Regions from separate parts of the Gallibacterium genomosp. 2 genome, predicted to be linked through region 3. Evidence: riboswitches for the same ligand, from Rfam matches in the RefSeq annotation. Region 3 holds a riboswitch; each other region holds the start of a gene.
The links. Region 3 has a riboswitch for thiamine pyrophosphate ahead of P375_RS04400 (ABC transporter substrate-binding protein). Riboswitches for the same ligand answer to the same signal wherever they lie in the genome.
Positions count from the first base shown of each region.

Region 1: it holds a riboswitch for thiamine pyrophosphate, as region 3 does, so the genes downstream of both, thiB (thiamine ABC transporter substrate binding subunit) here and P375_RS04400 (ABC transporter substrate-binding protein) in region 3, are expected to answer to the same signal.
Region 2: it holds a riboswitch for thiamine pyrophosphate, as region 3 does, so the genes downstream of both, P375_RS02315 (ABC transporter ATP-binding protein) here and P375_RS04400 (ABC transporter substrate-binding protein) in region 3, are expected to answer to the same signal.

Region 1 covers NZ_JPXY01000016.1:48,293-53,910, reverse strand. Annotated here, with positions in the region: gene apbC (iron-sulfur cluster carrier protein ApbC) at 1-39, opposite strand, end outside; gene metG (methionine--tRNA ligase) at 240-2,282, shown strand; gene rsmC (16S rRNA (guanine(1207)-N(2))-methyltransferase RsmC) at 2,363-3,367, shown strand; TPP riboswitch at 3,437-3,536, shown strand; gene thiB (thiamine ABC transporter substrate binding subunit) at 3,584-4,579, shown strand; gene thiP (thiamine/thiamine pyrophosphate ABC transporter permease) at 4,555-5,618, shown strand, end outside.
Region 2 covers NZ_JPXY01000013.1:21,237-26,854, reverse strand. Annotated here, with positions in the region: gene P375_RS02330 (ABC transporter substrate-binding protein) at 1-662, opposite strand, end outside; gene tenA (thiaminase II) at 683-1,327, opposite strand; gene P375_RS02320 (ABC transporter permease) at 1,343-2,098, opposite strand; gene P375_RS02315 (ABC transporter ATP-binding protein) at 2,098-2,826, opposite strand; TPP riboswitch at 2,914-3,006, opposite strand; gene tkt (transketolase) at 3,225-5,219, opposite strand; gene dusA (tRNA dihydrouridine(20/20a) synthase DusA) at 5,422-5,618, opposite strand, start outside.
Region 3 covers NZ_JPXY01000018.1:27,582-33,199, forward strand. Annotated here, with positions in the region: gene P375_RS04395 (tetrathionate reductase subunit A) at 1-2,216, shown strand, start outside; TPP riboswitch at 2,316-2,404, shown strand; gene P375_RS04400 (ABC transporter substrate-binding protein) at 2,525-3,547, shown strand; gene P375_RS11970 (TonB-dependent receptor domain-containing protein) at 3,602-4,189, opposite strand; gene P375_RS04410 (heme iron utilization protein) at 4,785-5,018, shown strand; gene P375_RS04415 (metallophosphoesterase family protein) at 5,066-5,618, opposite strand, start outside.

The DNA.
Region 1 (5,618 bases), on a different contig from region 3:
TTCATCAAGATGAGTATAAGTAAAATTAAGACTACGCATTTATCTGTCCTTAAATTAGGTAGTGTTTAAATTAGCTCGTCTATTTAACCACGACCACAAGCAACTGTTAAGTAAAATCAATCGAAAACAGCGCTAATACATATTTGGTAGTAGTAGTTAAACTGGAAAATAGCCTGTCAATAGAGTAACATTAGCGGTTATTTTCACAATTAAAAACGAATTAATCAAAAGGAAAAATTATGTCCAGTCGCCGTCAAATATTAGTTACTTGTGCCTTGCCTTATGCAAACGGTCCAATCCATTTAGGTCATATGCTTGAACATATTCAAGCCGACATTTGGGTACGTTTTCAACGGATGCGCGGTAATGAAATTTATTTCGTCTGTGCAGACGATGCTCACGGTACACCTATTATGTTGAAAGCGGATCAAATGGGTATCTCGCCAGAACAATTGATTGCAGATGTGCAACAACAACATATTTCTTCATTTTCCGGGTTTAATATCAGTTATGATAATTACTACTCTACTCATAGTCCGGAAAACCAAGAATTATCCTGCACAATTTATAACAAATTGAAACAAAACGGTTTTATCAAGAGCAAGACTATTTCTCAACTTTATGATCCAGAAAAAGGAATGTTCCTACCGGATCGATTTGTGAAAGGTACTTGCCCAAAATGTAAAGCTGAAGATCAATATGGTGATAACTGTGAAGTCTGTTCCGCTACTTACAGCCCAACAGAGTTGATTAATCCTCGTTCTGTCGTTTCCGGCGCAACTCCGATCCTGAAAGAATCCGAACACTTCTTCTTTGATTTACCGTCATTTGAATCTATGTTGAAAGATTGGATTAAATCTGGCACGTTGCAGACCGAAGTTTCCAATAAAATGATGGAATGGTTTGAATCTGGTTTACAGCAGTGGGATATTTCTCGCGATGCGCCTTATTTCGGTTTTGAAATTCCAAACCAACCTGGTAAATATTTCTATGTCTGGTTAGATGCCCCTATTGGTTATATGGCATCTTTCAAAAATTTATGTAATCGTAAAAATATTGATTTCGACCATTTCTGGCAACAAAACAGCAACACCGAACTTTATCATTTTATTGGTAAAGATATTGTCTATTTCCACAGTCTATTCTGGCCGGCAATGCTTGAAGGTGCAGGTTACCGCAAACCGAATAATATTTTTGTACACGGTTATGTCACTGTAAACGGTGAAAAAATGTCTAAATCCCGTGGTACTTTTATTCAAGCAAAAACCTATCTTGAATATCTTGATCCTGAATGTTTACGTTATTACTATGCAGCAAAATTAAGTGGTCGTATTGATGATTTAGATTTAAATTTGGAAGATTTTGTACAACGTGTGAACAGCGATATTGTCAATAAATTGGTTAATCTTGCTAGCCGTAATGCAGGATTTATTCAAAAGCGTTTCGATGGCAAATTAGCAGCTCGCCTACACGATCAAGCCTTATGGCAAGAATTCAGCCAACAAGCAGAACAAATTGCTCAACATTACGAAAATCGTGAATACAACAAAGCAATTCGCGAAATTATGACTTTATGCGATAAAGCCAATAAATATGTGGATGAAACCGCACCTTGGATAATTGCAAAAGATGAAACTCGCCAGCAGGAGTTGCACGAGGTCTGCTCAATGGGTATTCAAATGTTTCGTATATTAATGGGCTATTTAAAACCGGTATTGCCGAAATTGGCAGAGCGTGCAGAAGCCTTTTTGCACGATGAATTGCGTTGGGAAACCTTAACTTCTCCATTATTGGCACACGAAATTGCACCATTCAAAGCATTATTTAGTCGTTTAGAAATGAAACAGATTGAAGCTTTGATCGAAGCCTCAAAAGCAGAAAATGCTCAATTTGCAACCCAAACAGCGCCGGCAAAAATAAGTGAAACAGACAGTGAAATTGAGCCATTTGAAAAAACTATTACTATTGATGATTTTGCTAAATTGGATTTACGTGTGGCAAAAGTATTGAAATGTGAAGCCGTGCCAGAAAGTAAAAAATTATTGAAGTTCACACTTGATTTAGGTGTTGAAACTCGTCAGGTTTTTTCAGGTATCAAAGCGGCTTACAACAAACCGGAAGAATTAGAGGGGAGAATGGTGATTATGGTTGCCAATCTTGCGCCTCGTAAAATGAAATTCGGACTTTCTGAAGGAATGATTTTATCTGCCGGTAGTGGTGGTGCAGATCTGTTCCTACTTGATGTCGATAGCGGTGCTAAAGCTGGTTATCGTGTCAAATAAAACCATCATAAATAGCGATGGGGCTTCTATTAGCTCCATCTTTCTTTTTATTCAATCAATTCACTTTCTAAGAAAAAACAATGTCACTCACACCCGAAAGCCAATTATTACAACGCCACCTTAATCTGTTTGAAAATGAAACTTTACTTTTTCTCGGTAATATACAGGATGATTTTCCATCACAATGTCGTATCTTAGCCAAACGGATTAATGTAGTCAGTTATTACTTTGATTATGTATGTCACGCTAAAAATCCTACTGAATTTACGCTTGAAGCTGATTATCAAGAAGCATCTCTCATCATTTTTTACTGGGGAAAAAACAAACAAGAGTGTCTATTCCAATTAACTCAAATTTTGTCGCAAGCGCCTATCGGACAAAAAATTTTATTAGTAGGAGAAAATCGTGGAGGCGTTCGATCCGCAGAGAAGTTTTGTGGCAAATTAGGCGATATTTATAAAATTGATTCCGCTCGGCGATGTAGCCTTTACTATTTTAAATTACAAAAACCGGTGCAATTTACATTATCCGACTGGTGGAAACAATATACACTTCCACAATTGCCACAATTAACTATCTATGCACTGCCGGGTGTATTCAGCTCCAGTGAACTGGATCAAGGTACAGATTTATTGCTTTCAACTATGCAACAGCCTGTGCAAGGAAAAGTGTTAGATATCGGATGTGGTGCTGGGGTAATCGGTGCTTATCTAAAATTCCTTTCACCACAAATTGAGCTGACAATGAGCGATATTCACGCTATGGCAATTGCCTCGACAATACAAACATTGCAACAAAATCAACTGCAAGGTACGGTTATCGCTAGTGATGTTTTTTCACAAATTAATGACAAATTCGATTTAATTATCTCCAATCCGCCGTTCCATTCAGGTTTGAATACTGCTTATCAAGCAGTAGAAACCTTAATCACTGAAGCCAAGCAACATTTAAATCGTGGCGGAGAATTAAGAATTGTAGCTAATGCATTTCTGCCTTATCCGGATCTGCTTGATCGCAGTTTCGGTACACATCAGGTTCTTGCGAAAACAGGCAAATTTAAAGTTTATAGTGTGAAAAACGCTTAAATGACGGTATCTTTCATAAACTTTTCACAATTTCATTGTCTAAATCGCTACAATTTCGTATAGTAACTGCCGTTCTCAACGGGGTGCATTACTAAAAGTAAGGCTGAGATAATACCCGTCGAACCTGAACTGATTAGTCGCAGCGGAGGGATTTGAGAAGCAGCTTGCTATTCAAAATCCTGTTTGCATTTATCAATAATGAAATAGGAATTCACTATGTTAAAAAAAACACTTTTCCTCAGTGTATTGACCGTTAGTACCATTTCTTTCGCCAATGCTGAAACCTTAACCGTTTATACTTATGATTCTTTTGCTTCCGATTGGGGGCCTGCACCAAAATTAGAACCTATGTTCGAAAAACAGTGCAGCTGTGATCTCAAATTCGTGCCTTTTGAAGATAGTGTCACAATGTTTAATCGAGTGCGTTTAGAGGGCAAAAAAAGCAAAGCTGATATCGTGTTAGGTTTAGATCAAAGCTTAATTGAAGCCGCAGATCAATCACAGCTATTTGCCAAAACTGACATCAGTTTAAACAATCTCCACTTACCACTAAAATGGGAAAATCAAACCTATATTCCTTATGATTTCGGTAGTTTCGCCTTTATTTATGACAAAACAAAACTCAGCAATCCTCCAAAAAGCCTAAAAGAATTGATTGAACGTCAGGATCTACGCATTATCTATCAAGATCCGCGCACCAGTTCTGTCGGTCGTGGCTTATTACTTTGGGTCAATCAGGTTTATCCGCAAGATCAAGTAGAACAAGCGTGGCAACAACTGGCAAAGCACACCGTCACTGTCGGCAAAGGTTGGACTGAAACTTACGGTGCCTTTTTGAAAGGAGAAAGCGATTTAGTATTGAGCTACCGTAGTTCACCACTCTATCATCAACTAAATGAACAGAAACAAAACTATGCAGCAACAGAATTCAGCGAAGGCAATATTTTACAAATCGAAATTGCAGCAAAATTAAAAGCAAGTAAACAAACGAAATTAGCAGATCAATTTTTACAATTTTTAATCTCACCGGAAGCACAAAATATTATCAGCCAAAGTAATGTGATGTTTGCTGTTACCGATGCAGCGATTGAACCACATTATGATCAATTGCGTCATCGAGTGCTATCTGAAAAAACTATTGATACTTCAAATATCAGCCATCAACAAACCAAACAATGGCTTGCTGTATGGCAAAATGCGTTGGCAAAATAATGCGTTATATTGAAATAAAACGGCAACTTTTTCTGTTGCCGGGTTTAGTCATATTATTACTGCTCACCATTATTTATGGCGGCAGCTTACAACAATTACTACAACATAGTCGCTTCTCACAATGGCTAAATTTACTGCAAAACGATTACCTGCAACAAGTTATCTTTTTCAGTTTTTATCAAGCCGGATTATCCGCTACTTTCTCACTATTTTTCGGTATTATTGTTGCCAGATCACTGTTTTATCTAGATTTTTTTGCCAAAACCTTTCTATTAAAAATTTTCTCGCTGACCTATGTGTTACCGGCACTGGTTGCTATTTTCAGTATTGTCGGTATTTACGGTTTCAATGGTTGGATTAATCAATTTCTTCGTCTATTCGGGCAGCAACTTCCCGATATTTACGGTTTAAGCGGTATTCTAATCGCCCATCTTTTTTTCAATATTCCATTAGCGGCAAAAGTGTTATATCAACGCTTGCAACAGTTACCTGCTTCACAATTCAAATTGGCGGCGCAACTGAATTTACGTCATTGGCGTTTTTTCCGTTGGGTGGAAATGCCATTTTTGCGTCCAACCTGTTTTAATCTGTTCGGGCTTATTTTTTTGCTCTGTTTTACCAGTTTTACCATTGTTTTAACGCTGGGCGGTGGGCCGAAATACACCACGTTGGAAGTGGCAATTTATCAGGCTATTACTTTTGATTTTGATATTGAAACCGCAGCATTATTGGCGATTTTACAATTTCTGTTCTGTTTCACCCTGTTCAGTATCAACAATCGTTTCGCTCGTTATCAACAAAGCGAAACTTCACCTCAAGCGCGCTGTTTACCCAATTTAAACCGTTATCAGCGTTGCTATCACTATTTTATTTTAATCACTGCAACACTTTTCATTGTCGCTCCACTGCTGGAAACGCTATTTGCCGGATTAAATGCCCGTCATTTATGGCAACAGTTGTTACATCCGGCGTTATGGCAAGCCATTGCTTTTTCACTCTTGTTAGCACCCACTGCGGCACTACTTTGTCTGATACTAAC
Region 2 (5,618 bases), on a different contig from region 3:
TTGTCTAATTTGTTTTTATTGGCTAATAAAATCAATTCATCATAGATTGGCACACCGTGTTCTTCCGGATAAAAAGCGATTCCCTGTTGTTTTTCTAAACTCAGCTGATTAAGTTCAAAATTACGAAATGCACCGACTACACCATCCACCTGTTTGCTCATCAATGCCGGTGATAATGACCAATTTACATTGATTTTTTCCACTTCATTCGGATTAACGCCGGCGGATTTCAGCATTGTGCCGAGTAAAACCTCTTCAAAACCACTGACCGAATAACCGATTTTTTTGCCTTTAAAATCGGCTAATGTTTTGATATTGCTCTCTTTTAAGGCAACGATACTGTTTAATGGCGTTGCGATTAATGTGGCTATACGCACCAAAGGCAAGCCTTGATCGACATCTAAATAAAGTTGTGGTTGATAACCGACAGCTAAATCACTTTTGCCGGCAGCCACTAATTTTGGTGGTATAGAGGGATCGGCAGGTTCAATGATTTCCACCTCAATTCCATTTTTTGCAAAAAATCCTTTCTGTTGCGCCACAATGAGAGCCGCGTGATCAGGGTTAACGAACCAATCCAGTTGTAAACTTAATTTTTCAGCTTGCGCAAACCAAGCAAAAAATGAGAGTAAAAATGCAGTAAAAAATAGACGAATTTTCATAAGATTTCCTCTGATTAATGTTATGAACGATCCAACCCCATTTGCCAAAAGGCAATTTCCATTCGGGTAGCGGTGGTAAAAATATGCTGCAAATTTTGCTGTTGTTGTGGAGAAATGCCGGCGCAAAGTTGTTCCAGCTGTTGAGCAATAGCATTGGCGGCAGCTTGAAACTCCTTGGCGGCATAGGTATCAATCCAAGTCTGATAAGGATTATTTTTCGCCTGTGGTACAGCCGCTAGCCGTTTACCGATTTCTGCATAGCCTAAAGCGCAAGGCGCAATGGCAGTATAAAGTTCAGCTAAACCGCCTTGTAAACCGCAATCAAGCATATAACGGGTATAAGCTACACAAGCCGGCGATTCCGGTGTATTGTCCAGCTCAGATTTAGAAATTTGCCATTGTTGGCAATAATGAATATGTAATTGCACTTCTGCCAAAATATGCTGCAAATCTTGATTAAAAGCAGTAAGTTGCGCAAAGCGGTGAGATTTATACATCGCCAACGCTAAAGCACGGCTGTAATGCAGTAAATAGTGATAATCTTGAATCAGATAATGTTGAAATGAGGCGAGCGGTAATGTGCCGTTGTCAAGCTGTTGCACAAAAGGATGTTCAACGTAATGTTGCCAATAGGGTTGAGCCTGTTGCATAAATCGCTGTGTAATTGACATTATTTCTCCTTAACGTAATTGCGTCACCCAAGGTAAGGCGCGACGCAGTAATTTATCGGTAATAAAAAAGAGCAGTAGCGTGATTAACATTAATAAAAACAGGGCAGAAAACATTAAATCAACCTGCATACGTGCGTTGGCGTGTAGCATTAGATAGCCTAAACCTTGATTTGCCCCGACCCATTCGCCGATGACTGCGCCAATCGGTGCAATGGAAACGGCTATGCGTAAACCGGATGCAAGCGCAGGTAATGCTGCCGGTAGACGAACTTTAAACAGCATTTGCCAACGAGTAATTTGCATGGTTTGTGCCAGTTCCAACCAAATCTTCGGCGTATTTCTCAAGCCGTCATAACAGGCGGCGGTAACCGGAAAATAGATAATTAGAATTGTCATTGCGACCTTTGAAGCCAATCCATAACCGAGCCACAACACCAACAGAGGTGCGATAGCAAAAACAGGAATAGCTTGCGAGATCAGTAGTAACGGCAATAAAAAAGTAGCAATCCGATTGGATATAGAGAGCAAAATGGCGGAAAACAAACCGAAAATAAAGCCAAGAAACAAGCCAAGAAAAATTTCCAATAACGTAACCATTGTGTGCTGCCACAACAGCTGATGCCGAGAAGCGAGCTGTTGGAACACATCGGACGGTGTCGGCAACAGATAGTGCGGTAAATTCCAAACAAGAATTGCGCCTTGCCATAATGCTAATAAAAATAGACAGAGCAGCGCAGTTTTTAACAGTGAGGATAGCGAATACATTAAGATTCCTCCTGCAAAAGAGAGAATAACTGTTGGTATAACTGCCAAAATTGCGGTTGTTGCGGTGAATGAACAACGGCTGAAACTTTATGTGAGAGAACAATACGATCAGTTTGTTTTTGCAGCACAAAAATATCATCACATAGCTGTAATGCTTCTTGCGGATCGTGTGTGACCAATAGGACCGTTTTCCCGGCTAATAAGGTGGTTGCAAGTTGATAGAGCTGTTGGCGTGTAACCACATCTAAAGCGGAAAAAGGTTCATCCATTAAGATTAAATCGGAAGATTGCATTAGCGTTCTCGCCAATGCTACACGTTGCCGTTGGCCGCCGGAAAGTTGATAACAAGGCTTATGCTGATAATCTGCTAATTGCACTTGCTCCAGTAGAGATAACGCTTGTTGGCGGCTTGCTTGATTTTTTGTGCCTTGTAAATGCTGTGCCAGCTGCACGTTATCTAAAACGGATAACCAAGGAAACAAGCCGTCATTTTGTGCCATAAATGCAATTTTTTGCTGATGGTTCAGGCAATGTTTAAATGTGATTTTTCCTGATTTCAGTGCGTTTTGTTCCAATCCGGCAATGACACGCAATAAAGTCGATTTACCCACACCGGAACGCCCGAGAACAGCACTCCAACGAGCGTGGGCAATATCAAAATTAAAGTCGACAAACAGCGGCTTGTCAGCAAATGACAAGGTTAATTGTCGGATTTCTACCGCATTCATTATTGATAACCCAATATCAGCGAATGAATGATAAATAGCGGTAATGAGTAAAAATCAGAAAGGAAATGGGAATAGATAAAAAGTGTAAATGTTGCATAATTAGTTTCCTACGTCAGTGCTAACTGGATCAGGTTCAACGGGTATTTTCTCAGCTGTTAAACAGCACCCCGACTAATGGTCGATTACTTTACAGCGAAATTTTGACAATGGCAACAGATAGGCAATGAGAAATTTCAGAAAATTGTTATTTTTATGTTACCCAAAACAAAATAAAAGAGAGATATGTAAGCGGTCTATTTTTAATTGAGTAGAAAATGACAAGATGTTTGCAAATAAAAACTCCCCCACTATTTATTGACTAATGGAGGAGTGTTCAATATCAAATCACAACAGCAAAGTTATAGAATTTCTTTTGCTTTAGCGACAACATTATCCACAGTGAAACCGAAGAGTTTGAATAACTCGCCTGCCGGTGCAGATTCACCGAAACGATTCATTCCGACAATACGACCTTCTAAACCAACGTATTTATACCAGAAATCGGCAATACCGGCTTCAATAGCAACGCGTTTGTTGACACTGCTTGGTAATACGCTTTCTTTATAAGCGGCACCCTGTTTATCGAAAACATTGGTGCTTGGCATAGATACAACACGTACTTTGTGACCTTCTGCGGTTAATTGTTCCGCTGCTTTCACTGCCAATTCCACTTCTGAACCGGTTGCAATAAAGATTAATTCGGGCGTACCTTCACAATCTTTTAAGACATAAGCACCGCGTCTAACATCGGCAAGTTGTTGGGCGTTACGTTCCATTTGTGTTAAGTTTTGACGAGTGAAAATTAATGCACTTGGGCCTGCAGTGCGTTCAACCGCTGCTTGCCACGCAATCGCAGATTCCACTTGGTCACACGGGCGCCAAGTTTCTAAATTCGGAATTAAACGTAATGTTGCCGTTTGTTCTACCGGTTGATGGGTTGGCCCATCTTCCCCTAAACCAATGGAGTCGTGGGTGTAAACAAAAAGCACACGTTGTTTCATTAACGCTGCCATACGCACTGCATTATGCGCATATTCCATAAACATTAGGAAAGTGGCACCGTAAGGAATAAATCCACCGTGTAGAGCAATGCCGTTCATAATGGCGGACATCCCGAATTCACGCACACCGTAGTTAATATAGTTTCCATCAATCACATTGGCTCGTAATGGTTTAGAACCCGACCATAAGGTTAAGTTTGAACCCGCTAAGTCAGCAGAACCGCCTAAAAATTCAGGCAGAATTTTGGCATAGGCTTCAATCGCATTTTGTGAGGCTTTACGGCTGGCGATAGTCGCCGGATTGGCTTGCAATTTTTCGATAAAGGCTTGAGATTGCGCTTTCCAATCTGCCGGTAATTCGCCGGCTAAACGACGTGATAATTCAGCTGCCAATTCTGGATACGCTGATTGATAAGCAGCAAAGCGTTGTTGCCATTCCGCTTCTCTTTCTGCGCCTTGTGGTTTGGCATCCCATTCCGCATAAATTTCAGCTGGAATTTCAAATGGTGCATAGTTCCAACCTAAATTCTTACGGGTTAATGCAATTTCTTCCTCTCCTAGCGGCGCACCGTGACTGTCGTGAGAATTGGCTTTATTTGGTGAGCCATAACCGATAATGGTTTTACAGATAATTAATGTCGGTTTTGAGGTTTCCGCTTTTGCTGCTTCAATCGCCGCTTTGATTTCAGCGGAATTATGACCGTCTACTGCAGGAATGACGTGCCAGCCGTAAGCTTCAAAACGTTTTTGGGTATCATCGGTAAACCAACCGTCAACGTGACCGTCGATTGAGATATTGTTGTCATCGTAGAACGCAATTAATTTACCCAAACCTAAAGTACCGGCAAGAGAGCAGGCTTCGTGAGAAACACCTTCCATTAAGCAGCCGTCGCCCAAGAAAACATAAGTATAGTGGTCAATTACATCGTGTCCCGGACGGTTAAATTGACCGGCTAAGGTTTTTTCGGCAATCGCCATACCGACAGCATTAGTAATGCCCTGCCCCAATGGCCCAGTGGTGGTTTCGACACCCGGTGCATAACCATATTCAGGGTGCCCCGGCGTTTTAGAGTGTAATTGACGGAACTGTTTTAAATCGTCGATAGAAAGGTCGTAACCGGTTAAGTGTAACAAACTATAAATCAACATTGAGCCGTGACCGTTGGAAAGCACAAAGCGGTCACGATTAACCCATTTCGGGTTGTTTGGATTATGAGATAAAAAATCACGCCATAAAACTTCGGCGATATCCGCCATTCCCATAGGCGCACCCGGGTGCCCTGATTTTGCTTTTTGCACTGCATCCATACTTAAAAAACGAATTGCGTTTGCTAATTCTCGGCGAGTTGCCATATTTTTCTCCTTCTTTGCTAGCTAATTTCGAGTAGATAAGAGCATTTCTCTTAGAAAAACCTCATTTACTTTACCACTATTTTGTCGTGAAGTTGATTGCGTTATCACTTATTTTTGATCTGAATGACTCAAATTCAAAAGCCTGTTCATTCTACGTTATTTTTAGTAAGAAAAGGCAAATCAATGCAATTACTTATTACCGCTATTGCACGAAAGACAGCGCCTTTTCAACCACTTCGATACCGGCGCCGGTTTTATGTGCATTTTCGCTTAAATAACGTCGCCATTGTCTTGCACCGCGTTGATTTTGGAATGCACCCAGCATATGACGTGTGATTGCTCCCAACGGCACGCCTTGCTGTAATTCCCGTTCAATATAAGGAAACATTTTTTCAACCG
Region 3 (5,618 bases):
GAACTTCACCGGCACAGTCAGGCAACCCGTTCAAACGTCAGGCACGTCAATTAGCGAAAAAACGTGCGGGAGATAATTTTGATTATGTGGTGGTTTCGCCTCGATTGGAATTAACGTCAACACACGCTACGCAAAACAATCGTTGGGTGCCGGTTTTACCGGGAGGTGATTTAGCGTTGGCATTGGCAATGCTGCGTTGGATTATTGAAAATGAACGCTTTAATGCAGATTACTTATCATTACCGAGCCAATTTGCAATGCAGCAGGCAGGTGCAGTAAGCTATTGTAATGCCTCTCATTTATTTATCGTTGAACCACAATACCCACGCTTTGGTCAAGCATTGACAGAACAGGATCTATTTGATGTTGCACCGGATGCGGAAGATAAAGTGGTGGAAAATTATGATTTAGTGAAAAATGCGGAAGATGATCAATTTGTTGCCGCTAAATCGTCCGCAAAAGCGCAAATTTGGGTGGATGAAACCGTTATCTTAAAAGATGGCTCTGCTGTGGCAGTGAAGTCTGCCTTGACTCTATTAAAAGAGTCTTGCTTTGAACATACATTGCAAGAGTATGCAGTTTTGTGCGGAGTGCCGGTGGCAACAATCGAAGCTTTGGCAAAAGAATTTACTTCACACGGACATAAAGCGGTTGCCATTACTCACGGCGGCACAATGCAAAGCAATGGTTTTTATACCGCGTGGGCGATTTTATTGCTCAATGTGATGATTGGTAATATGAACAAGAAAGGCGGAATGAGTGTCAGCGGCGGTAAATTCAAAGATTTTGCGCCCGGTCCTCGTTACAATCTAGCGACTTTCCCGGATATGGTGAAACCAAAAGGCACAAATTTAGCGCGCAGTAAACGTGAGTATGAAAAATCAAGTGAGTTTAAACGCAAATCGGCGCAAGGCTCGCCTTATCCTGCACGTGCAGCTTGGTATCCGTTTGTTGGCGGTCAAATGTCGGAAATGATTACCTCCGCCTTGCAAGGTTATCCTTATTCATTAAAAGCGTGGATTAGCCATATGACCAATCCATTATATGGTTTAACTGGTATTCATCATATTGCTGAAGAGAAGTTACGTGATCCGAAAGTGTTGCCGTTATTTATTGCTGTGGACGCTTTTATGAATGAAACCACTGCGTTGGCGGACTATATCGTGCCGGATACACACAACTTTGAAAGCTGGGGCTTTAGTACGCCGTGGGCAGGTGTGCCGACTAAAACCAGCACGGCGCGTTGGCCGGTTATTCAATCCGCAAATGCCAAGAATGCCGATGGTGAAACTATCTGTATGGAAAGTTTTATTATTCACGTTGCTAAGGCAATGGGCTTGCCGGGATTTGGTGAGAATGCCATCAGCGATAATCAGCAGCAGACTTATCCATTAAACTGCAGTGAAGATTATTTCTTACGTGCTGCCGCCAACATCGCTTTTGACGGTAAACAGCCGGTGAATGATGCGACACAGGAAGATCGTTTATTGTCCGGTGTTGAACGCATTATGCCGTTGCTTAATAAAACCTTAAAACCGGAAGAAGTGTTGAAAGCCGCGACCGTTTTCTGTAAAGGCGGACGTTTTGCGCCGTTTAACAGTGCGTGGGACGGTGAAAATATGACAGCAAAATGGAAAGCGTGCTTGCAGGTGTGGAATCCTACGGTGGCAAAAGCGAAAAATCATCAAAACGGTGAGCATTATCACGGTTGCCCGAAATATTTTGCACCACAATTTGCGGATAACAGTACCGTTGAAAGTCGTTATCCGAAAGCAGAATGGCCGTTTTCTTTGATGTCGTTTAAATCGAATTTGATGAGCAGCATTACTGCGCCATTGTTACGCCTTCATAGCATTAAGCCAAGCGGCATTGTGGCAATGAACAGCCAAGATGCGGTTAAATTTAAAATTGCTCACGGTGATTTGGTGGAATTAGCGACACCTGGCGGCAAAGTGAATGTGCAAGTAATGGTTATTGACGGCGTGATGTCGGGTACAATCGCGATTGAACACGGTTATGGACATAAACAACTGGGTGCAACCAGCTATGAAATTGATGGCAAAGTGATTGCCGGCGATGAGCGCATTAAGCAGGGCATTAATATTAATGATCTTGGCTTGATTGATGATACCAAACAGATCGCTTCACCTTGGGTTGATTGGGTTTGTGGTTCAGCGGTGCGACAAGGATTACCAGCAAAAATCACTAAGATTTAATAATTACCCCACATAAACTTGATAGGGTACACTTCGGTGTGCCTTATTTTTGTGAAGGAATTTATTTGACATAAAAGTTTAACAAACTTTATACTTATCGAGAATTAGTCGGGGTGCTTTGAGGCTGAGAAAATACCCGTTAACCTGATTCAGCTAATACTGACGTAGGGAACTAATGCGAAATTTCTTTATATATTTCAATTTGATATTGGAATCTTCTATTTTATTTCTCCTCAGTTAGTCTCTTTATCAATTTCAAGGAAGTGTTTATGCAAATTTATTATTCTCAACAAAAATTTATTAAAAATATGTTATTAAAAACGCTGATTTTTTCTAGTTTATTGGTAATGTTTATGCCAGTTCATCAGGCAAAAGCTGAAGGTCAACTTACTATTTACTGTAGTGTTCAATATCGGGTTTGTGAAAGAATGACACAGATTTTTAGTGAAAAATATAATGTTGATGCGAAATTTGTACGTAACAGTACTGGTTCAACTTTATCTAAAATTAAAGCAGAAAAAACAAAACCACAAGGTGATATTTGGTATGGAGGTACGCTTGAACCACATTTCCAAGCTGCAGATTTAGGGTTACTTTATCCTTATCGTTCCCCCAAGCAGGCAGAAACTATTCCTCAATTGAAATCATTATTGGATAAGCACGGTGAATATACTTCAATTGGCTATATGATTGTGCTAGGAATGGGAGTAAATACGGAAAAATTTAAGCAATTAGGGATTAAAGAGTATCCGAAGTGTTGGAAAGATTTGATTGATCCGAAGTTTAAAGATCAAGTACAAATGCCGGATCCGAGAAGTTCCGGTACGGGTTATACTTTTATTGCAACATTGGTACAGTTATTTGGTGAAGATGAAGCATTCCGTTATTTGAAAGCTTTGCATAAAAATATTTCAAATTATGCTCAAAGTGGAACAGAAAAAACCAATCTTTCGCGAGGTGATGCTGCGGTAACTGTCGGTTTTATTCATGGCTATGAGACTGAAAAAGAAAAAGGCGCACCGGTTAAAGCAATTTTACCTTGTGAAGGGGATAGTTATTCTTTAGGTGGTATCAGTATTATCAAAGGCGCACGTAATTTAAAAAATGCTAAATTATTTATGGATTGGGCATTGAGTGCAGAAGCACAGGAAATACCGTGGCGTAAGGAAAAAATGTATCAAATTCCAACTAATATTTACGCAGAAGCTTCTCCAAATTCAGCTGATCCAAAGAAATTACATTTAATTAATTTTGATTTTGATCGTTTCGGTTCAGATGAAGAAGGTAAACGTTTAACAAAGAAATGGCTTGATGAAGTGAAATTGAAATAGATCACGTTGGAATGGGAACGAGAGATTGAACTCTCGTTCCTTTTTTAATGACATTTAGAAGTAGTAACTTACACCAACCTTCACATTGCGACCGGTTCCTTCCATTAAGTTAAATGCTGATACATAATGTTTATCAAATAGGTTATCAATAGCTAAATCAATACGTATATTTTTTAAACTTCCCGATAGTGTCGAAAAGCTAGCTGTTAAATCCGTTAATGTATAACTTGGATAAGATGTATAACCTTTAGGGACACGATCCTGTTTTGCATAGTAACTGATTCTTGCTCCCAGCTTGAGTGCGTTTGCAAATAAAGCATAATCAATAGCGGCTGAATATTTATCGGCGTTGATGTTTTCTAAATATTCCCCACTATTTTTATTTTTACCGTGTGTTTGACCATAACTGAATGCAAAAGAAAGATTGTCTATGCTGTATTTGCCTTCTATTTCAAACCCACGCAAACGAGCGTCTGCAATATTACGATATTGCGAAAGATTCGGCATAAGATTAAAAGCACTATTCGGATGCGAATAGTAGGTTTCGAGATTAATAAGATTTTTCACATCATTTTGTGTGATTAAATTATTAAAATGAAAATATGCTGAAATTTCTTTATTTTTTGCAATCTCAGGTTTCAAATTAGGATTAGAGACAAATTTATTTGAGGTTGCTCACCACGACTGCTATAGCCAAAATGGTTTCTGGAAGTAAATTTTTCTTGTAATGAAGGAGCTCTGAATGCTTCATTATAACGTGCGGAAAGATCTAACCAATCTGTAGCTTTCCATGTTCCGAATAATTTCCTTGGCTTTTTTCTTTGCTTCGATAATTGTCATAACGAATACTTGGTGATAGTACTAATTTATCATTAAACATTGGAATATAGCTTAATAAATAAGTACCAACTACATCTGATTGAGCATTATAGTTATTAGGGCGGAATAAGCCGGCTTCCGTTTGATTGGTTTGTCTAAATGTCTTTGCTTTATCTTGATAATAATCAACTCCATAGGTTAATGTGATGTAATCAAATGCACTGTTGTTTTGTAGGTTAAAGCCCCAAGTCGAGAATTTTGTTGTGTCATGGAGATCATTATCTATTTGATCTTCTAGCTCTTTTGTGTTGTTGTGATAGTGTAAATCGGGTGTCGATATATTTGGAGTCAGGATTAAGACTATAGTTTAACTGGATGCTGCGATTTGTAATTTTTTGCCCGTCGTCGTTTTAGTGCAATGGCGAAAGTTGAGGAAGTTGTTAAAGATAGTGAAAAATGGATAGTAGGAACACAATTATTACGCCAACGACATGGTGACATTATGTTGGAGTTAATAGAATTTCAAGATTTTTCGCTGTTTCACTTAATTCCGCAACAAGGGTTATTTGTAAAAGGTTTTGAGCAAGCTTTTGAAGTAAAGCCGAATAAGCAAATTGATGTGGTTCACCTCGATCAAGGTCATATTAAGTAGAAAGTAATAAACCGTGCTTGTGTGATAATTTGAAGCAAATACAAGCACTATTTTTCCCTATCATCTACTCCAATCAATAAATATTCCCCCTCTATATCACTTAAACTGCGAAAACCAATATTAAAAATTTGATATGGACGAGGGCGGGTTTTAAGTGCCGTGTAATTAAAATTATCGTGGTGATGACCGTGAAAAATTTTTTTCACCCCCATTTTTTCTGCAAGTTGATTAATAACAGAAAAACCAGAGGGATGAGGTTTTGGCGCTTCGTGACAAATAAGGATATCCGCTGTTTGCTGTTCCAATAATTCAAAATCGGAAGGAAAGATGGAAGTACGATGACGTAACGGTAAACCACCTTGCCAAATTTTTTCTTGTGAACAATATTGGCAATAGTGGATTGGATCAAAAAATAGTGGTTTATTTGGTGGCATCCAGATCTGACCTCGGAAAACACCACCTAACCCGGCAACTTTAACTCCTTCAATTTCTACCACTCGACTGTGTAGATTCCTGCTTTTCCATTCGCTACCCCAAATCGCTTTAAATGCTGCTGGTGTTTTACTATCGTGATTGCCGTGAATAAACCAGAGGTCGCAA